DNA from 3 places in the Paenibacillus tritici genome. Region 3 is predicted to be linked to each of the others. Evidence: riboswitches for the same ligand, from Rfam matches in the RefSeq annotation. Region 3 holds a riboswitch; each other region holds the start of a gene.
The links. A riboswitch is a leader RNA that binds a small molecule or an ion and turns the genes downstream of it on or off. The one in region 3 is predicted to bind cyclic di-AMP.
Positions count from the first base shown of each region.

Region 1 (7,448 bases), 3.5 Mb from region 3:
AGACGACGGAAGCTGTATAATACAGGTTTGCCAAAAAGAGAGCTTTGATTATATACTTTGAAAGTAACTATTCTTTTATCACGACAGTCCAGAGGACGGAAAGGAACTCTCTTTGAGCAAACCAAAAAAGAACAATGTCACGGTTCCCCAGATGAGCAAGCAGGAGAAGCGCAAGACAGAGCTGGAGCAGCAGAAGCAGAAAACGAGAATTCTGATCGTGAGTACAGTGGCCATCGTCGTTATTATTTTTGTCGGATTATACCTGCTTGCCTCTAAGGACAGCTCAGCCCCGGGCTCCACGGCTGAACCGGTTAATTTCAATTACAGCGAGATGATACGCCTAGGCAAGGAAGATGCTCCGGTCAAAATTGTGGAATTCGGCGATTTCAAATGTCCGGCCTGCGCCCAGTTCACAGGGGTCATGAAACCGCAGATCGTGCAGGAGTATGTGAATCAGGATAAAGCGGCCTTTTACTTTGTGAACTTAGCCTTCCTTGCTGCGGATTCCAAAACAGCCTCGCTTGCAGCACTTTCGGTCTATCATCAGAACCAGGAAGCCTTCTGGAAGTACTTCGATGCGATGTATGCCAACCAGGGGAATGAGGACAAAGAATGGGCAACACCGGACTACCTGGTAAGTCTCGCCAAGCAGTTGGAACTGCCGGTGGACTACGATCTGCTGCGCAAAGACATTGAAGACCGTACCTATACAAGTGAACTGAACCGTGATATTCAGGTCGCAACCGACGCTGGAGTGACAACTACACCTACCGTGTTCGTGAATGGAGTCAAGGTGAAGGAGCCCTTCAATATGGAGGAGATTGACGCTCAGATCCAGGCAGCAACGGAAGCTGCGGCAGCCCAATGACAGCCTTCTCTGCCTTCTGCCGCCGCAACTGTCTCTACTTGGCCTGGTTTGTCTGTGTTATTGCTGTAGCGGGAAGCTTATATCTCAGTGAAGTTCTGGGGTATGAGCCCTGTAAGTTATGCTGGTTCCAGCGGATTTTCATGTACCCGCAGCTCTTCTTGCTGGGAATTGCCACCTACCGGGGGGACAAGCGTATTATCCCTTATGTTCTTCCCCTGAGTCTGATCGGCGGCAGCATCTCTATCTATCATTATGCAGAGCAGAAAATACCGGCACTCAGCAAGGTGCTCCCCTGTACAATCGGCGTGCCGTGCAACAAAGATTATCTGAATCTTTTCGGATTTATAACGATCCCTTTGCTTGCACTTATTGCGTTCGCACTCATCGCCATTCTGCTATGGACAGGACGCAAAGAGGACACTGTGGAGTAGGAGCCGGCAGGCAGGCTGAAGAGGTGAACATTCCTTTAAATTAAGCGGAAATTAATGTTCAAAAACACTGTAAAATCAAGCGATATAGGGATAATGAAAGAGAATGAAAGATCAAGACATACCGGATCATGGATTTGGTGGTTTTGGATGCTTTTCATTCTTTTTTCATTTGTTTCACCGCTTTACGGAAGCCGTATTGTAGCTTAATATTAGTCCTTGTGAGAAGTTGAATATGCGCTGAATTTTCCGGTAGGAAAAACGGGGGAACCAAACTTGGCCCAGTGCCAAAGGGGTGAATCGGAAGCGGGTCAGAAGACTCGTAACCGTAGGGCTACCACAGCCCGAATCCGCCAGCTAACCTCGTAAGCATTAGTGGGATAATGACCATGCACATCAAGGCATGCGGATCATTTCCGTATGCTTATTTTGGTGCCTGCATTTATGAAATCCACTTATGAAAACAGCGCACGGAATTTCCGTTTCAACTTAACAAAGAGAGGAACTGTTACTACAATGGTAAGCAAGGTAAAACGACTATTGATCGGGCGTCCGATGAAGTCGAACGAACTCGATCATGAAAAGTTATCCAAGGTGAAAGCACTGGCTGTCCTGTCTTCTGATGCGCTCTCGTCTGTAGCCTACGGAACAGAACAAATTCTAATCGTACTTGTGGCCGCCGGGTTCACAGCTATCTGGTACTCATTGCCAATTGCATTAGCCGTCTTGGGCTTGCTGGCCATTCTGATTTTGTCCTACCGGCAGACGATATTTGCTTATCCGCAGGGCGGGGGCGCCTATATTGTTGCCAAGACCAATCTCGGGGTTCACACCGGCCTGCTGGCTGGCGGCTCTCTTCTGGTGGATTACATTCTGACTGTGGCGGTAAGCGCCTCGGCGGGGACGGATGCGATCACCTCAGCCTTTCCAAGTCTTCATAATCACACTGTTCTTATAGCGGTATCTGTAATTTTGCTTCTAACGATTGTCAATCTGCGGGGGGTTACCGAATCCGCTTCATTCATAGCGATCCCGGTATATCTGTTCGTAGTCTCGATCTTTGTGCTGATTATCTCGGGTGTCTTCAAGTATATAACCGGCGGGGCCCATGTCCATGTTCCCGAGATTGGGTCGGCGGTATCGAACGTCAGTATGTTCCTGCTGCTGAAGGCGTTCAGCTCCGGCTGTTCTGCCCTTACCGGGGTTGAAGCAGTCTCCAATGCCATTCCTAACTTCCAGGCACCGGCGGAGAAAAATGCAGCCAAAACGCTGATGCTGATGGGTCTGATTCTCGGTGTAATGTTCACCGGAATTACGCTGCTCGCTTACTGGTATGGCATCATGCCGGATGCGAAGGCAACGGTGGTCTCTCAGATCACGGAATCTACCTTTGGCCGTGGCGGATTATACTTTTTCATCCAGGGGATTACGGCAGTCATCCTGTTCCTGGCGGCGAATACAGCCTATTCGGCCTTTCCGCTGCTGGCGTTCATGTTCGCCAAAGATAAATATCTGCCCCATGCCTTCATGGTACGCGGCGACCGGCTGGGCTTCTCCAACGGTATTATATTCCTCGGCGTCATGTCGGCAGTGCTTGTAGCAGCTTTTCACGGAAATACCGAAGGCTTGATTCCATTATATGCAGTAGGGGTATTCATTCCCTTCACACTGTCGCAGCTTGGGATGATGGTACAGTGGTACAGAACCAGACCAAAAGGCTGGCAGAGCAAATTCGCCGTGAATACGGTAGGGATGCTTACCACATTGACCATAACCCTGATCTTCATTATTACCAAGTTCTCCAGCGTGTGGATGGCCTTCATCTTCCTGCCGGTAGTCATCATTGTGTTCCACCGGATTCACCGCCATTATATGAATATTGCCGATCAGCTGCGTATTTGTCCGGCTACCGATAAGCCTTGCATCAAAGGCAGTACCGTTGTAGTTCCGGTGGCGGGTGTCACCCGTGCGGTGCTGCATTCGATCAGCTATGCGAAGTCACTGACCAATAATGTTGTCGCGGTCTATGTAGGGTTCGATGAAGAAGAGATTCACAAGATGGAGCAGAAGTGGGAGGAGTGGAACCCCGGAGTGCGCCTGATTGTCCTGCGCTCCCGTTACCGCAGCATTCTCCGCCCGCTGGTGAAATTCATAGATACGGTAGAGTGGAAGACCGCTTCGACGGACCATATCACCGTACTGATTCCGCAGTTCGTGACCAAGCACTGGTGGCAGGCCGTGCTGCATAATCAGACCAGCCTGTTCATCCGCTCTTATCTGATGAATCAGAAGGATATTGTGATTGCAACGGTTCCGTATCATTTGCACAAATAGACTTTTTCTCTACATGTATAACGGCTGTTTCCGTAGCTTACGGGAACAGCCGTTTTTGGTTGGACGGCAGGAGAATATAACAGAAAGGTGACTTTTCAGTTGACATAGAGAATGAGAATCAATATCATCAGTATGTAAGATGCTAAGGCAACAGGCACTAGTGCTAAACATGAAGGTACATATCAGGAGGGGTATTCAATGTTTTTGTTCAACCTGCAAGGATCAGGAAGTGTGAAGCTGGCGGTAGCCGGACTTCTGACCACAACATTGCTGCTGTCCGCTTGCGGAAATAACAATAGTAATGCAGGCGGCAACGGTGCTGCAGCAACTACTGCACCTTCCGCAACTGTAGAAGCCACTGCGGCACCTGCAGAGTCAGCCGCACCTGCTGTGGACAAGACCGTCACAGACGCAATGGGACATAAGGTCACCATTCCCGCCAATCCGCAGCGTGTAATTGCTTCTTATCTGGAGGATTATCTGGTTGCACTCGGCGTGACTCCGGTTGCCCAGTGGTCTACTAAGAACGGTACGCAGGATTACCTCGCTGCTGAGCTTAATGATGTCCCGCCGATCAGCTACGACCTGCCACTCGAAGCGGTTACCGGCTTCGCGCCAGATTTCCACATCGTCCAGTCGGAAGGCACCGTTCAGAACGGGCTCTATGACCAGTTGAACAAAATTGCGCCAACCTATGTACTCGGCGATGAAGTCAGTAGTGACTGGCGCGCAGCCTTGCTCAAGATAGGAGAGCTGCTGAATAAGACTCCGGAAGCGGAGAAGGCCATTGCAGACTATGAACAAAAGGCGGCTTCCGCCAAAGCTGCTGTCTCTGCTGCAATCGGCGATGATTCAGTAGCCATTTTGTGGCTGGTGTCGAAGAACTTCTTCATCGTTGACGAGACCCGCAGCAGCGGTGCAGTGATGTATGGCGATCTTGGAGTGAAGCTCCCGAATCTGGTGACCGAGATTCCTGCGGAATCCAGAGCACCGTGGAATCCAATCTCACTAGAGAAATTGTCTGAGCTGACTGCAGAGCATATCATTCTGGTGAACAGTGACAAGGCAGGCGGAGCTGAGATTACAGAGGGCGCAGTCTGGAAGGGGATTCCGGCCGTCAAGGCAGGGAATGTTCACGAATTCAGTGCAGATACCAGCTGGCTGTATAGCGGTCCTATAGCCAATTCCAAAACAATTGATGATATCCTGAGCAGTTTTGTAAAATAAGTCTTTTTGTCGGCGGGAGAATAGTGCAGGCTTTTATATCCCCCGGGTATAAAAGCCTGCTTTTTTGTCTATTAACGGGTTGAACAATATTCATATCTTTGCGATAATGAAAATGAGAATGATAATCATTTGTATCCTCTATAATCCTGATAAGGAGACGGCTTATGGCTTCATCTACACATTCTACTCTACAAGCTCCTTCTGATGAAGGGAATGCACCTGTCCAGTCGAGGCCGGTTGCCGCAGCTGCTATTCTGGTGCTGGGAATAGCTGCGATCCTCTTCGGCCTGATGGTATCTGTATCGGTTGGCGCGGCGGATATCGGGCTGGCTACCGTATGGGAGGCCGTCTTCCGGTTCAATCCGGATCTGCCGCAGCATCAGGTCATCCGGGAGCTGCGAATTCCCCGGGCTGCCGCAGGAGCACTGGTCGGCGCATGCTTTGCTGTTGCCGGTGCGATTATGCAGGGGATGACCCGCAACCCGCTGGCGGATTCCGGGCTGCTCGGTCTTAATGCCGGAGCGGGTGTCGGACTGGCCCTGGCCTTTGCCTTTGCGCCTTCGTTGTCCTTCACGTACATCATGATGTATTGCTTCATTGGAGCGGCTGTGGCCTCGCTGCTGGTATTCGGCATCGGCTCACTCTCCCATAGCGGACTAACTCCGCTCCGGCTGACCCTCGCAGGTGCGGCAGTGAGTGCTATGCTGCTTGCGGTCAGCCAAGGCATCGCCATTCTGTATAGCCTCTCTCAGGATATCGCATTCTGGATGGCAGGCGGGATCGGCGGAGCGAGCTGGAAGCAGCTGCGGATTATGTTTCCTTGGGTCGCGGCAGCCCTGATCGGTTCGCTGATCCTTTCACGTTCCATTACGTTATTAAGCCTGGGCCGGGATGTTGCCGCCGGTTTGGGCCAGCGCACCCGTCTGGTACAGACCGCAGGGATGATTCTAGTGGTCATCCTCGCCGGAGCGGCGGTCTCCACCGTGGGCCCGATCGCTTTTGTCGGATTAATGGTTCCGCATATCACGCGTTATCTGGTTGGGGTGGACTACCGCTGGATTATTCCCTGCTCTGCGGTCCTTGGAAGTATCCTGGTCCTGTTTGCCGATATTGCTGCCAGAATGATTAATGCACCCTACGAAACACCGATAGGTGCCTTAATTGCGGTACTCGGTGTACCGTTCTTCATCTATCTGGCCGGTAAACGCAAGGGGGAGCTGCAATGAACAGGTTCCTGCCGTTCCCTCCGGATAAACCGCGCCGTTCAAGAGATGTCAGTATTCTGATACTGCTTGCTGCGCTTATCGTCATTCTGTTTCTGGTCAGTATGAATACCGGCTTTATGCGTTTATCGCCGTTCGAAGTTCTACATACCCTGTCCGGCAACGGAACCCGGCAGCAGCAGCTGATCCTGTTTGATTTCCGGCTGCCGCGGATAGTGATATCCCTGCTCATCGGTGCGGGCTTCGCGGTAGCCGGTTCCATTCTGCAAGGCTTGTCGCGCAATGCTCTCGCTGAGCCTTCCACACTCGGGATAAACGCCGGAGCCGGATTCGCCGTGCTGATCTTCATCTCATTTGTGCCGGCAACGACAGCCGCCCCCATCTTCGTCCTTCCGCTGCTGGCGCTGGCAGGGGCTTCGCTTACAGCCGCACTGGTCTATTTCCTGTCTTACAGGAGAGCAGACGGGCTCTCGCCGACTCGGCTTATCCTGATCGGGATTGCCGTGGGTGCCGGGATTTATGCGTTTCAGCTGATCCTCTCCTTGAGACTGGACCCGCAGAATTATCAGTTCGTGGCCATCTGGCTGGCCGGAAAAATCTGGGGCGGAGACTGGCGCTTCGTGCTGGCCCTGTTACCCTGGATAATGATCTTTGTGCCCTTCGCATGCTACAAAGCCCGGGTACTCAATGTACTGAACCTGGGTGATGAGACCTCCAAAGGACTTGGAATGCCGCTGGAGCGGGAACGTCTGCTGCTCTTGGCTGCAGCTGTTGCTCTGGCAGGCGCCTGTGTCTCGGTCAGCGGAGGGATCGGGTTTGTCGGACTGATTGCACCGCATCTTGCCCGCAGACTTGTAGGCCCGCGTCATCAGATCATGCTGCCCGTAGCCGCTTTGAGCGGTGCCCTGCTGCTGCTCACGGCAGACACTATCGGGCGCTGGATTCTGCAGCCCGCAGAGATACCTACAGGTATCGTGGTGGCGATCATCGGAGCCCCGTACTTTTTATATCTGTTGGCTAAGTCGAAGGCTTAACTATAGGTATTGATAAATGAGGTTTGCATAAAAATTAAAATTTCAAGGAGTGAAGATCATGTCGGATCGTTTAAATACGGAACAGCTGAGCATCGGATACGCGGAAGCATTGATTGTAAAGGGGCTGAATCTGTCACTGCCGACCGGGAAGATTACGGCACTCGTCGGGGCGAACGGTTCGGGGAAATCTACGATTCTTAAGACGATGGCCCGGATCATGAAGCCGAAGAGCGGCAGCGTCATGCTTGACGGGAAGTCGATCCACAACCTGTCCACCAAAGAGGTGGCCCGGCAATTGGCGATTCTGCCGCAGAATCCTACCGCCCCGGACGGC
Region 1 covers NZ_CP073365.1:4,205,035-4,212,482, reverse strand. The annotation lists gene KDC22_RS18065 (ATP-binding protein) at 1-20, shown strand, start outside; gene KDC22_RS18060 (DsbA family protein) at 113-868, shown strand; gene KDC22_RS18055 (disulfide oxidoreductase) at 865-1,299, shown strand; cyclic di-AMP (ydaO/yuaA leader) riboswitch at 1,525-1,683, shown strand; gene KDC22_RS18050 (APC family permease) at 1,813-3,630, shown strand; gene KDC22_RS18045 (ABC transporter substrate-binding protein) at 3,829-4,857, shown strand; gene KDC22_RS18040 (FecCD family ABC transporter permease) at 5,022-6,083, shown strand; gene KDC22_RS18035 (FecCD family ABC transporter permease) at 6,080-7,114, shown strand; gene KDC22_RS18030 (ABC transporter ATP-binding protein) at 7,173-7,448, shown strand, end outside.
Region 1: it holds a riboswitch for cyclic di-AMP, as region 3 does, so the genes downstream of both, KDC22_RS18050 (APC family permease) here and KDC22_RS00140 (resuscitation-promoting factor) in region 3, are expected to answer to the same signal.

Region 2 (7,448 bases), 590 kb from region 3:
GGGCCACACCGTTACCGCAGAATTGTACAGCAGCCTTAAGCAGGCACAGAAGAAGCTTGGGAAGGTCCGGGATGCCGATGTACTGATCGCGTCGTTCAAGGCCCGGCGGAAGTCGGTCACAGAAGCGGGCGAACACAAGACGGCCAAGCTGCTGAAGGCGGTAATCGGGCACCAGAAGGATTCAAGGGAGACTTCCCGCAAGAAGCTGAAGAACAAGCTGCCCAAGCTGTCCGGCCGGACACTCGAAGCGCAGTGGAATACATTCATGGAGACCCAATTAGAGACGCTCGCAGCCAAAAAAGATGCCAATGTCGTCATGCGCGAGCTTGAAGTCGCCTTTGAACAAAAGAAAAAAGCCTGCAAGACCTTGTTCAAGGCTCCTGAAACGGAATGGAAGGAAGCCTTTGAGGCCCTTCATGAGCTGCGCATTGCAGCCAAAGAGCTGCGCTATACTGCGAATGCGGCCGCTTTTGCGCTGAATCAGAAATTCCATGCCCATGAAGCCCTCTATAAGGACATTCAAGAGCAGCTTGGAGTCATTAATGACAAGCGTGTCAGCCTTGAGACCCTGCAGTCCATTGGACGCGAACAACTGGATGTTGGCCCAAAAGTATGGGCAGCCTTCACCGATACGCTCCGCGCAGAGATAATGGAAGCCCTGTATCAGAACGAGGTTGTCCCTGTTAAACAGATTCCCAGATAGCGGCATCATCTTCCCTTCATACCCGGAAAAATTCAAAGGCAGGACCCCGCTGAAATCCTTGCGGGTCCTGCCTTTGTCTCTTGTGTTAGGTTAGAACGGGCCGCTGCCGTCCTCATGCGAAGAACTGTCCCGGCAGCTGCCCCGGGTCATCCTAGGTTGCTTAATGAGTGCTGCGCACTGCTCCAGCCACTTTGTTGAGCACACCCTGATACACGGATTTCGGCCGCAGGCCGACCAGCTTCTCGACGGGCTGTCCGCCGCTGTATACGATCACTGTCGGCATACTCATAACCCCGGCTTCCGATGCGAGCTCCGGCAGTTCATCGCAGTCCACCTTAATGATCCTCACATCATCCCCATACTCGGCGTTCAGCTCTTCCAGAATCGGCAGCAGGGTCCTGCAGGGTGGACACCAGGACGCACCGTAATCCACCAGTACCGTTCCGCCAGCCTGGAGCTGTTCACGCACAGCTCCGGCATTATCAGCAATTATCATAGCCATCTTAAGCTCCTCCTTCACTATCCGCTATTCTTCTTCGTTCTGCTGCTCTTGGAGAATTGAAGCCATCCGGTCCTGCAGATTCCGCTTGATCTGATTCAGCTCCGTCAGCTGGCGTTCAATCTCTTCCAGCTTGCTCCGGTACAGCGGCATCACTTCCGCACAGAAGGCCTCTTTGTTCTTGAGGACACAATGCAGGAATCCGGCAATCTCCTCTGTTGACAGACCCAGATTCAGATACAGCTTGATGGTCTCCACCGTATTCACGGCAAGCGGCGAATATTCACGGTAACCGTTATCCTGCCGAAGCGGCTGGATTAGTCCCTGACGTTCATAATATCGCAGTGAACGGACGCTTACGCCCGTAAGTGCGGCTAGCTCACCTATTTTCATGGCATTCTCCCGGGTTCATGAGAAATGGTCTGCGTTCAGTATAAACCCTGACACCAGTGTCAGGGTCAAGAGATTTTTGCCATAAATATTGCTTACACATATGGAATAACAGCAAAAAACCAGCCGAAGCATAGCTTAAGCTGGTCTCACTGCTACAGCAGCCCCGCTGCCCATAATCCGCCTCTGCGGATCATCCGGCGCAGCGGCTCTGACGAGAAGGAGGGCAGGTGATGCCCCGGCATCAGATAGACGACCCGGCCTGCTCCGAATTCATGACACCATGCAGCCTGTCTCATAGCTCCGTCATGAGGATACTCCAGAAGCACCGTGGTCTCGAAATAGGGATGCTGCTCGAAATAATAAGGCTCATCCTCTATGACAAAATCGCTGACTCCCTGCATAACCGGATGCTCCGGGGCAGCAACACTCATATGAAGTGCCGTATACGCCGGATGGTGGGTGAACCGGGCACCAAGCATCCCCCCAAGCTCCTGATTGCGCTGTAGAGAAATTCCGTTGTGCACTACGAGCAGCCCCCCGCCGCCAGCCACATAAGCGAGCAGCGCCCCGCTCTGTGCAGCGCACAATTTATCCTCGGAGAATTCTGTATAAGAGACCACCAGCTTACAATCAGCCAGCTCGTCCTTGTTCATCCGTCCATAGTCCTCCGTTGCGTCCACCCGGAACTCCGGTTCGAGCAGTTGCCCGATCTGGCGGTCTACCTCTTGGAAGGGATGATATTTCACTTCGGTATAGCTGCCGAACGCGAGCGCTTTGTAAGGAGACATAGTATGCGCACCTTTCTATGGTCAAATTAACAATTCTGCTATATTACCAGGGCCACAGGTTACCGTCCAGATCAATGTACACCGGTTCTTCGGCCAGATACAGCTTATGGTTATGGACGATCGTCATAATCTTGGCGGCGGATTCCTCAGGCGTAACAGGCGCTTCGATATCCTTCTCTCCATTCATGTAGGTCTGCAGCCAGCCGGGATGGAAGACCATCACCTGTCCGCCCATCCTGCGCAGATGATTATGCATCAGCGAAGATTGCATATTAAGCGCGGCCTTCGACATGGAGTAGCCATACATATTCATCCGCTTGTTCCGCCCGATGCTGCCGGCTTCCGAGGAGATATTAACCACCAGCCGCTGCCTGCCTTGCAGGAGCAACCCCATCAATGCATTGCTCACCCTTAGCGCACCCAGCGTATTCACGTTATAAATATGCGCCATCGCTTCATCATCCATATCCACGAGCACTGTAGCATCGTCCGACCGGTGGATAATCCCCGCATTATTAATAAGCATATCTATATGCCCTGTGCTTCCGGCAATACTCCGTGCGGCTTCCTTCACGCTCCCTGCATTGCCGATATCGAGAGGAACCAGCCGCAGGCGATCCGGGTATTGCGCTTTCAAAGCCTTCAATTCCTGAGAGTCAGGCACATACTGTCCGGCGAACACCGTGTACTTACTCTCCAAAAGAGAGCGGACAAGGTGAAATCCGAGTCCACGGTCCGCACCGGTCACACAAGCGACCCTTTTCATGAGCTCCCCCCTCGTATCTGCTTCATAACGCACCGAGCATAGTCCTCATCCTTCTCACATTAGCACGGCAATAAGCCGTTAACAACATCCCGCAAGGGAGGGGCAAGCCGGCTTAACTTTCTTTTGCTTTAATTTTGAACTATGTTACAATCAGGAATAATAGTTGTTAACAACACAATTGTTGGCAACAGGTTTCATTAAATCTTACCCCAGGAAGGTGATTCTAAGGTGTCTATTCAACAGATCCGTACCACGGATGAGCTACAGCAATATATCGGGCAGCCTGGCAAAAAACTGCTCTTCAAGCACAGCACAACCTGCCCGATCAGTGCCAAGGCCAATGAGGAATTCCGGGCCTACACACAGAATTCAGATACGCCTGCTGCCATTGTCCATGTGATTGAGGACCGCCCCGTCTCTAACCAGATTGCCGAGGAGCTTGGCATTAAGCATGAATCTCCGCAAATTTTCCTGCTGGAGGACAGCGAAGTCCGCTGGAACACCTCACACTGGAAGATTACCCAAAATGCCATAAAGGAAGCAGTGGAACAATGAGCGCGAACATTATTGTCTATTCCACCACCGGCTGCAGCGAATGCAATCAGGTGAAGCAGCTGCTGGAGAGTAAGGGTATTCCCTTCGAGGTCCGGGATGTCATGACCAGTGCCGTCTATCAGGAAGAAGTCGAGCAGCTGGGCTTCATGGGCATTCCAGTCACCGTATCCGGGGACCGGGCGGTTAAGGGCTTCAATCTCCCTGAGCTTCAGGAGCTTATGGAAGCTGCTGTGCTGTAATTGTCTTTACGTTAGGCCAAAAAGGTGCCTCCCTCTAAGCAGGGCGGCACCTTTTGTCTGTTAACTGGTGGCGCACAAGAGTATCCGCCTACGGGTAAAGCGCTTACGGCACGCTGCTGCCTGCGACAAAAATAAAAAACGGCGATTGAGTGAGATAACCAGTGATTATCGGCTACATATATGGTTTTAGATTCAAAACTGCGTAACCAGGCAGCAATTTATTGTAAATCCGGCGCAAAAGAACTCTTTTCCATTTTTACAAAGACAATCCTAAAAGTGTATGATTCGTGTTGAAAGTTACATTGTGAAATCATACATGCACGCTGAATTTCCGCCAAGCGGAAAACGGGGGAACCATTAGGCCGCAGGCCTTACTTGGGGTGAATCCGAAAGGAGACTACCATTGCGCAGTCTCTGGCAGGCAGGGCGACTCTCACCGTCCGAATCCGACAGCTAACCCCGTAAGCGTAAAGAGAGAAGGAACGTGTACCATGCCAGACCTGTTATCGCCCAAGGCAGCTAATACTGCCGGATTCAAACATTATGTCGAGCAATACAGCGGACCCGTCTATGCTCTCAGCTGCCTGCTGCTGGAGAAGGGTGCCCGCGCGGATCAAGCCGCAGCCGCTACCTTCGCGTCGCTCTATGAGCTATGGCTGAAAGGAAGCCTCCCGCAAGGGAAGGCTGGCTCCCCGGCCGCTTACAAGGAGTGTATCCGCCAATGCTCCACCCTTGCCCAGGAGCGCAGCCACTGCACCTCTGCCCTGCTTAGCTGGGAGGATCAGATTGCCAGTGCCTTATGGTACGGCCTCCAGCTTCCCCTTTCCGACATCAGCCAGATCCTCCAGCATAACGTCCCCGAGCTGAAAGCCCAGCTTAGAGGGATACGCAAACAAATGGCGGCCGCGCATTCAACAATGCCCGCTGTCCACCGCCCTTCGGCGGGATAAGGCGGGAGATGACGGGGGGCGGATGGTGTGAAGTGCCCCTCAAATCAGCTTTTGCCCTTACCGCCCTTGGCGAACCGCCAGAAGGCCATGCAGCAGCCGAGCAGTCCAACGCCCAGCAGAATGGTCTGTAAAGCCCCCAGCCAAGCGGATTTATCCGATGGGATCAGGCTGCTGATAATAATTAACAGAATCGAGACCGCGACCAGCACGGGGGTTCGTCTACTTTTCTTCACAACAAGTCACCACTCCTAACTACTAATAGTACTAAGGTACACTATCTGACGGAGTTTAACCATAATGATTCACTAATTAAATACCAAAGCTTGTTCCAGGGAATAACGTATACCGATCCAAATATTTAGTGGATTTAGGCACTACTTTTACCGATTTAATTTTGTTGTTTTCAAAGATAAAATCCCATTTTTCTACCTTCACCTTATAATCATCCTCTGCAGTCACTCGTTGAACGATTCTGACAGTAAGTCCAATCTCTGATCTTGCAACTACTTTCATATCTACAATGGTTGCCAAATTATAAGTTCCCCCGGGAAAAGATTCTTTGTAGATATCCGTTTTAAAGCTGGGGGCCACTAAAGCATTAGCCTCCGCAACCGACCTCTCGTCATAGGCCATAATCCACTTAAACGCTAAATTTCGCCCAAATACATAGGCCGTAGCACTCGTTTCCATTTTGAAGTTTGGATCTGAATCTACGTATACATTTTTAGCTTTGTTATCCCACTGAATATCGGCACCAAGTCCCTCCGACACTGCACGAATCGGGATGTAAACCGAACCATCAATTATTTTTGGCTGTAGGCTTGATTTGACTTGATTACCATTGACAAAAATTTTAGGCACCGCAGTTGCTGCATAAGCCCCCGCACTGAAAATAGTAGTAAAAAGAGCTGCACTAATTCCAATCTTTGTCCAACGTTTCATTATCAATCGCCTCCAAATAGATTTTATTTAGCATGAAGTTTATAAGAATATTTTTTCTCATTATAAGTAAACTGGATGGAGTCGATTGATGGTTTGTTAAGCGAATAATTTTGGACTTTTTCCTTTTTGTCGGTTGAAATATTATAAACATAAACTTCGTAGCTATCACTACCATCTGCATTTCCTGGAATTACAGAAACAGATACATATAGTCTTTCTTTTTCATCAACTGCATAACTATAAGCTTTGCCTCCCGTTGAATGAAACTCTAGGATTTCTTTATTTGAGGTAGGATTGTCTATTCTCATCACCCATACCTGTTGTCTTAATGGCTGAGCTCCATCAGAAAATACAGATGAAGTATGATAAATAATGTAATCTCCTAATCCAAAAACTTCATCCACTACTAAATTAGCTTCCCCGTCATGCAAAGGTAAAGTAAATAACTTTTTGGCCCTATCTATACGCAGTGTTTTTTCATTAGGAGAACTTAAGTAGAAGGAGAATGGTTCAGGTGATGGTGACCAAACAATACCCTCAGAGGTTTTTATGGCGAAATTATACTTTTCCGTGTTTATATTATTTAAAGAATTTCCTGAAATATTAGTATTATTTTTAGATGGTATTGAATCCTTGCTATTACAGGCTGAAATAAGTAAGGTGCATGCAAGTAAATTTATAAATACATGCAATTTATTTTTTTCCATCTTATAAACTCCTTTGAAACTTATTTTATAGATAACAATATTATACAGAATTAGTGTTTTTATCAATTAATATTTCTTTTAAAGTTTGCAATAAATCATGTGCGTAGGTGGAGGACGGTTTGAAGCAGTTGAATGGATAAAAATAGACTTGACTCTCCTCTTAGGGAAGACAATAAGCTACTTAATGAAGGGAGGAATGAGCAATATTGTACACGGTAAAAGAAGTATCAGCACTGTCCAATGTTACAATCAAAACGCTTCATCATTATCACAAGATCGGTCTTCTCTTGCCTGGCAAGTTAAGTGAAGCTGGATACCGATTGTATGGATCAAAAGAGCTGGAACGTTTGCAAGAGATTCTATTTTACAGAGAATTGGATTTTTCCTTAGATCAAATCAAGGAAATGATGGAACATCATTCAGACCGGCTATCCATTCTTTCGCAGCAGGAGGAGTTGCTTCTCAGCCGCAAAAACAGGTTGGATACCATTGTTCAAACATTACGTAAATCCATTGGATGTATTAAGGAGGGTGAAACTATGGATAACAAGGAAATGTTTAAAGGTTTTGAAACCGAGGAACAGTGGAATACAGCGCTGACCGGGCAAAATCAATATTTGAAGGAATCGTATGGGATGGATTCATTCGAGGTTGTCCCTGAGGATGTTCAGGAAATAAATGAGCAAGCAGTTGAAGCCATGACATTCATGAATGAAATGGCAAGATCATTAAGAGAAGGCATTAAGCATAGTGATGAGAAAATAGTAAATCTGATTCGAAACCATCTTGAGTTTATGAATAATCATGGCCATAAAACATCGGCTAAGGATTTTGCAGCGCAGACTCAATTTTTCCTAAGTGATGACTTTCATCTTAAGATGCTTGAAGGTCAACAAACTGGGTTAG
Region 2 covers NZ_CP073365.1:615,308-622,755, reverse strand. The annotation lists gene KDC22_RS02785 (CHAD domain-containing protein) at 1-703, shown strand, start outside; gene KDC22_RS02780 (thioredoxin family protein) at 864-1,205, opposite strand; gene KDC22_RS02775 (MerR family transcriptional regulator) at 1,230-1,595, opposite strand; gene KDC22_RS02770 (ThuA domain-containing protein) at 1,748-2,383, opposite strand; gene KDC22_RS02765 (SDR family NAD(P)-dependent oxidoreductase) at 2,427-3,149, opposite strand; gene ytxJ (bacillithiol system redox-active protein YtxJ) at 3,378-3,704, shown strand; gene KDC22_RS02755 (glutaredoxin family protein) at 3,701-3,943, shown strand; cyclic di-AMP (ydaO/yuaA leader) riboswitch at 4,255-4,425, shown strand; gene KDC22_RS02750 (hypothetical protein) at 4,435-4,893, shown strand; gene KDC22_RS02745 (hypothetical protein) at 4,938-5,126, opposite strand; gene KDC22_RS02740 (stalk domain-containing protein) at 5,203-5,835, opposite strand; gene KDC22_RS02735 (hypothetical protein) at 5,859-6,542, opposite strand; gene KDC22_RS02730 (MerR family transcriptional regulator) at 6,746-7,448, shown strand, end outside.
Region 2: it holds a riboswitch for cyclic di-AMP, as region 3 does, so the genes downstream of both, KDC22_RS02750 (hypothetical protein) here and KDC22_RS00140 (resuscitation-promoting factor) in region 3, are expected to answer to the same signal.

Region 3 (7,448 bases):
GACGGAGCGAAGCCGGAAGGATGCGGAAGTCTGTACCTGGTGGCTACCCCCATCGGCAACCTGGAGGATATGACGTACCGTGCGGTACGTACGCTTAAGGAATGCGATATTATTGCCGCAGAGGATACGAGACAGACGCGTAAATTACTGAGCCATTTTGAAATTACACCCTCGATGCTGTTCAGTTACCATGAGCATAATAAGGCGGCGAGCGGGCCTGAACTGATACGCTATATAATAGAAGGTAAAAATCTGGCGCTGGTCAGCGATGCCGGTCTGCCGGCCATTTCCGACCCTGGTGCTGATCTGGTAGCGCTGGCTGTAAGTCATCAAATTCCGGTCATTCCGATTCCTGGGGCGAATGCGGCGCTGTCCGCTTTGATTGCCTCCGGCTTGCCTACTGGGAGCTTTACGTTTATGGGGTTCCTGCCCAGAGAACGTAAGGATATACGAGCGGTCTTAGCACCACTCCGCTTCGCGCAGGGCACGCTGCTCTTCTACGAGTCACCGCACCGTGTTGCCAAGACGCTGGTTCATCTGCAGGAGGCCTTCGGCAACCGCCGGGTCACGCTGGCCCGTGAGCTGACGAAACGGTATGAAGAGTTTCTGCGCGGAACGATTGAAGAATGCTGTGCCTGGCTGGAGGAGCATCCCCCGCTTGGTGAATATGTGATCGTGCTTGAGGGAGAAAGTAAAGAGGAGGCTGAACTGGCGGAATCGTCCTGGTGGCGTGAGCTGAGTGTTGAAGACCATGTGACCCACTATGAAAATTCAGGCCTGACGCGTAAAGATGCGATGAAAAAAGCAGCATCTGACCGCGGATTAGCCAAACGTGATATTTATAACGCTTTGCTGGAGCGGGAGTAAGCGGCTAGCCAAAAAATAAATGTATTCAGTACACTTATATGGATTGAATTATTCCTTATATTAGGTTTAAATGTAGTTTATACATTTATTTATATGGAAAATGGCTGTTTTATAGGATTTATATGTATATAAGTGTATGTAATACAATTAGAATGATCAGGCGGATGTTTTAGCATTAAATAACTGCACAGAATACACTTATCCAAATTTTCCAACAACAATTATCCAGTTTATATACCTTTCTGAGCGCCCGAGTCACGAACCCGCTCTAACGTAAAGCGATTCCCGCAGGGAGAGCGCTCTACGCTCCGGCGTTACCCGGGAGGGCAGCCGCGCAGCCGCCATTGGCAACCCTGCCAATGGCGGAGTCCCTCGCATGACAAGGCCCTGAGGACGCTCCTTCAGGGAGTCCGAGAAGGGCCGGTCCGCCGCCGAACCCTGCTTCCTTCCGCCCCAGCTGCAGAGATTCACCAAGCTTCCGGGTGTCCAGAGGGCCGGGGCCCTTGGGGCCCTCCCTGTAGGGAGGGTTTGGGAGGGTAAATCGCACAAAAAAATACCTCCCGCGCGAACGGGAGGCCAAGGAGATATAAAAAGGTTAGAATTAACAAATTGATTATTCCTATTATACCCTATTTATTTTAGTTTGTCACAGGGGTAGGGATGGCAGAAATACATTCATGACAAACAATTTTACCTTTGAAGTAAGTTACATTCTCGGCATTGCCGCAGAAAATGCAAGCAGGCTCGTATTTTTTCAACATGATCCGCTCACCGTCCACGTAAATTTCGAGCGCATCTTTTTCTCCAATGCCAAGTGTGCGACGCAATTCAATTGGAATAACGACCCGTCCAAGCTCATCTACCTTACGTACAATTCCTGTTGATTTCATCATTACAATCGTTGCTCCTCTCAATGTTCAAAAGCGTCATTATTCGACATTCTTCACTGTTTTATGATATTTATAATACCAACCATTCCCAAAACAGTCAACCTTTTTTGTGGCTAATTTTAAGAAATCTTTTCAGACAACATTTATTCCGCTACTCATCAGGGAAATTACCTCAAAAGGCTTATTAAGTTATTTGTCGATTTGTCAGTACTTTAATCGCTAATATTCGACAAAGAGTGACAAAATGCATTATAAAACAAGAAAAGGAGATGAGCTCATGAAGCAACCTCTGTCAGAAGAGAAGGTATTTAAGGACCCGGTTCACAATTACATTCACGTGCAGGACACAATTATCTGGAGACTGATTAATACCAGGGAATTCCAGCGCCTGAGACGCATCCGGCAGCTTGGCACCTCTTATTTAACTTTTCATGGAGCAGAGCATAGCCGATTCTCCCATTCTTTGGGCGTATATGAAATTACCAGGAGGATTATTTCCCAGTTTGAACGGAGCGGCTACAAAGACTGGATGCCTGAGGAACGGCTGCTTACCCTATGCGCGGCGCTGCTGCATGATCTGGGGCATGGCCCGTTCTCCCATTCTATAGAAGAAGCTTTTGAAATGGATCATGAAGACTGGACCTGCCGCATCATTCTGGAGGATACAGAGATTACGGCTATTCTGCGTGATGTGGCTGAAGACTTCCCTGATAAAGTAGCTTCGGTCATCTCCAAAACCTATGAGCATGAGATCGTTGTCAATTTGGTGTCAGGGCCGCTGGATGCGGACCGGATGGATTATCTGCTGCGGGATGCGTATTATACAGGGGTTAACTACGGAACTATCGACATTGACCGGATTCTGCGGATGCTGCGCCCTTATGACGGCCGGGTTGTGGTGAAGGAATCCGGGATGCATGCCATTGAGGATTACCTGATGTCACGGTACCAGATGTATTGGCAGGTGTATTTCCACCCGGTAACCCGCAGCTCCGAGATTATCCTGCGTCAGATTCTCCGCAGGGCCAAGGAGCTGGTGCAGCAGGAGTATACTTTCCGGTTCATGATCGAACCCTTAAGTGATTTGTTCCGCGGAGACGTAACGGTTGAGCAGTATCTGCTGCTGGATGAGGCATTAATGCAAACGGCGTTTATGCAGTGGACGCTTGAGGAGGATGAACTCCTTAGCGACTTGTGCAGCCGTTTTATTCATCGTAAACTGTATAAATATGTGGAGATGGAGCATCTGGATGCGGAGACGATTGACGAAATCCGCCGCGGTTTTGCCGGTGCCGGACTGCGTCCCGATTATGACCTGGAAATTGATTTTCCAACGGATCTTCCTTATGATGTATTCCGTCCGGGAGACGGCTTCGACAGCAAACAGATTCTGCTTCTGGACCGGCATGACAAGCTGCGGGAAATCTCCGAGGTCTCGGATATCGTACGCTCGATCAGCGGGATTCACCGCGGCAGATACCATCTGTATTTTCCGCAGGACAGGCTGCAGAAAGCCCTTCCACAGCTGCCGCGCTCCATCGCCGATATTTTTGCCAAATAAACAGATAAAGCTTGGAATTCCTATAGAACCTGAGGCAGAAAGGATGTAATGTCATGCAGCTATTCGACACACATACCCATTTGGATGCTCCACAATTCGACGAAGACCGCGAAGAGGTTATTGCCAGGGCGCTGGCGTCCGGAGTCAGCAAAATGATCAACATTGGCTTTAACCGGGAAACGATACCGACTACGATGCAGCTTGCTGAGAAATATGATTATATCTATGCCGCAGTCGGCTGGCATCCGCAGGATGCGATCACTATGAAGGACGGAGATCTGGAGTGGATCGCCTCACTGTGCAGTCACCCCAAGGTGGTCGCCATCGGTGAGATCGGACTGGATTATTATTGGGACACCTCCCCCAAGGATGTGCAGCATGAAGTATTCCGCAAGCAAATCGGGCTGGCGCGGGAGCTGAAGATGCCGATCTGTATCCATAACCGGGATGCCCATGAGGATGTTATCCGAATACTCCGGGAGGAAAAGGCAGGCGAGGTGGGGGGCGTAATGCACTCCTTCTCCGGCAGCTGGGAGAGTGCCAAAATGTGTCTGGATCTCGGGTTCCACCTTTCTTTTGGAGGACCGATTACGTTCAAGAATGCCAGGGTGCCCAAAGAGGTGCTTGCCCAGACTCCGCTGGACCGGCTATTGATCGAAACAGACTCCCCATATTTGACTCCGCACCCGTTCCGGGGCAAGCGAAATGAGACCGCTCATGTGAGACTGGTAGCAGAGGCTGCTGCGGAAATAAAAGGGATTGATTTACAGAAATTAGCGGAAATAACGTACGCGAACGCACTGGAACGATTTGGAATAGTCTGAGAATGCGAGTAAAAGCGGTGAAAAATGAAGTATAGCGGATATATTAAACTTTTTTGATCGAAAAACGGCTGAATATTACAATATTTTAATCATTTTTTTACGTAAACGTGGTTGAATCGTCCTTTACAACATGTATCAAAACAGGATATCATCTTTTCAGTGCAGTGAGCTGTTGTAACTGTGACAGTCACTTTTTCATGGATCGTCTCGCTGAGTCTCCGGATGGAGAACGGGGGAACCAATAATGCTCTGCCGCATGAACGTATGAGAGTACAACACAGAATTGCCGCAGACTTTATTTGATTTCTTTACGTGGTCTTTGGGGTGAATTTGAGGGCAACCGCCGTGAGCGGGTGACCTGAGATAGGGCGTCTCTCTTATGCCCGAACCCGACAGCTAACCCCGTAAGCGCAAGTAAGAGAGGAAACCTCGTGCATAAACATTCCCGCGTTTTCGACACCGGAGAAGCCACGAAAGAGTCCTCTGTGAACTCTTTTTTGGGCTTTTTTTGTTGCGAATAATGCGGATGTTCCCGGCATACTGTTATATAACAGTTGTCCGGAGTAACTATGCCGAGCAGGCGATCCATGAGCAGGAGACGCTGAAGCAATGCGGGCGTATCCTGTTGCAATCTCAAACCTAGTTTCGTCAGAAGTGATACAGTCACCTTGAACTACTTGGACGACGGGGCTATGTAAGGAGGATGGAGAGAGTGGGCGTATTCCAACCAGAAGTATCCCATGATTCGCAATCATCCAGCAGGTCTTTCGCATTACGGTGGAAGCAGGTAAATCCCCGGATAGTTGTGCTTGCAGGTGTGGTATCTATTGTTATCGCACTGTTAATTCTGCTGTACGTACACGGTCAGAGCAAAAAGGAAATTATTCTAGTAATAGACGGACAGGTACAGACACTGGAAACGCGGGAAACGCTGCTCGGTGATGTGCTGGCTAAGAAACAGATATCGCTGCAGGCGCATGATGAATTATCTATTGGCCTTGGGGATGAAATAAAAGACGGCGACCGTGTTGTGATCAACACTGCGCAGAAGTTCGCTCTTACCGTAGATGGAAAGACACAGACATTATTTACGACCGAGGATACTATTGGTCAGGCCATTGGCAAACTGGGCATCAGCCTGGAAGGTTTAGACAAGATATACCCTTCGTTAGACACCGCAGTATCTGCCGACATGGAAATCAAAATTGTCCGGATTAACAAGCAAGTGGTTCAGCGGACAACAAATTTACCATTCCGGGTAATCAAGACAGCAGACCCCTCTTTAACCAAAGGAACCGTAAGAGTGGCACAGGCAGGTAAGCCGGGCGTAATGATTCAGCACATCGAGAAGACCTATCAAGATGGTGAGCTGGCATCCATGCGCATGATCGGTAAGAAAGTGCAGACGATCACCAAGGATAAAGTAATTGCCGTGGGGACCAAACCGCTTCCTAAGCCCGTTGTAGTCGCTGCTATACAAACCTCCAAACCTAAAGCAACCTCCAAATCAACCAAAGTCAGCGCAAAGACCAGCAATGTAACCAGCAAGGCTGGCGTGGATTTCCAGTATAAAAGAATGATTAAGAACGTATCCATGACGGCATATTCTTCACAAGAACCGGGTATCGGAACACGTACGGCCTCGGGCACACGTGTAACGGAAGGCCGCACCATAGCAGTTGATCCGAACGTTATACCGATTGGCTGGTGGGTGTACATTGAGGGATTAGGGTTTCGCCGAGCAGAGGATACCGGCGGTGCCATCAAAGGCAACAAGGTGGATGTCTATTACGATTCACTGAACCATGCCCGTAATTTCGGCCGTAAGTCGCGGACACTCTACGTGATCGGACCTGTGAAGCCGGAGCTGAACTAAACGCAAAGTCTTTTGCAAATTAGCGGTCAATAAGATATAGTGGGGGAAGCACTTACGAAACTTAGGAGAGCTTCCGCTCATCACTTATACATTCTTTAGCCAAAAAGAAGGGGAGCGAATCCCCTTTTTTTTACGTTCTGAAGTAAGGAGTAAAATTATTTATGATCAAAGAATTGATTGTGGTTGAAGGGAAAAGCGATACCGTAGCGGTGAAGCGGGCCGTGGAGGCAGATACGATCGAAACCGGGGGCTCGGCCGTGGACCGCAAGGTCATTGCCAAGATTGCACTAGCCATGGAGCGCAGGGGAGTAATCATACTTACAGACCCCGATCATGCCGGAGAGCGAATCCGCAAAATTGTCGCTGCCAAGGTACCTGGATGCAAACATGCGTTCATCCCGGAGAAGGATGCTACCCGTAAGGGTGACATTGGCGTAGAGAATGCCTCTCCTGAGGCTATACGCCATGCGCTGGAGCATGTGCATACTTCCTTTGAGGGGGCCCCGGCCATCATCGGGCTGGACGAGCTTATAGCTGCCGGACTGATGGTGCATCCCCGGGCCGCTGAGCGCAGAATGCTGCTTGGCAACCTGCTCGGTATCGGTTATTGCAATGGCAAGCAGCTGTACAAACGTCTGGCGATGTTCGGCATTACACACGAAGAGTTCACGCGGGCTCTCGCCCAAATTGATCAGGGAGGCATCACTTCATGAGCGGCAATGAGAATATCTCATCCCCAACAAGAACCAAAGCGATAATTCAGCGTTACAAATTTTCCTTCAAAAAAAGCCTGGGCCAGAACTTTCTGATTGATCAGAATATTCTGGACAAAATAGTGGATGCAGCCGGTCTCGACAGTACGGCTGGTGCCCTTGAGATTGGCCCGGGTATCGGTGCATTGACGGAACGGCTGGCAATGACGGCCGGAGCAGTCACTGCGGTGGAGATTGACCGCAGACTGATCCCTATCCTCAGGGATGTGCTATCGCCCTATTCCCATGTGAAGATCCGCAATGACGATGTGCTGAAGGTGAATCTGCAGGAGCTGTTCGCTGAGGATTTCGCGGGTATGGACCGGGTCAGCGTAGTAGCTAACCTGCCGTATTATGTGACAACACCTATTCTCATGAAGCTGCTGGAAGAGAAGCTGCCGCTTGATAACATCGTGGTCATGATCCAGAAGGAGGTTGCCGAACGTATGGCAGCGTCTCCGGGCGGCAAGGAATACGGGAGTCTGAGTATTGCCGTCCAGTATTACAGCGAACCTGAGCTGGTCTGTATGGTGCCGCGCACAGTGTTTATCCCGCAGCCGAATGTGGAGTCTGCCGTTATCCGCCTGAAGGTCAGAGAACGTCCTCCGGTGGAGGTCGCCGACGAGAAGCATTTCTTCGGTGTCGTTCAGGCCTCCTTCACCCAGCGGCGCAAGACGA
Region 3 covers NZ_CP073365.1:25,292-32,739, forward strand. The annotation lists gene rsmI (16S rRNA (cytidine(1402)-2'-O)-methyltransferase) at 1-867, shown strand, start outside; gene KDC22_RS00125 (AbrB/MazE/SpoVT family DNA-binding domain-containing protein) at 1,506-1,760, opposite strand; gene KDC22_RS00130 (HD domain-containing protein) at 2,035-3,318, shown strand; gene KDC22_RS00135 (TatD family hydrolase) at 3,372-4,142, shown strand; cyclic di-AMP (ydaO/yuaA leader) riboswitch at 4,341-4,568, shown strand; gene KDC22_RS00140 (resuscitation-promoting factor) at 4,855-6,018, shown strand; gene rnmV (ribonuclease M5) at 6,180-6,731, shown strand; gene rsmA (16S rRNA (adenine(1518)-N(6)/adenine(1519)-N(6))-dimethyltransferase RsmA) at 6,728-7,448, shown strand, end outside.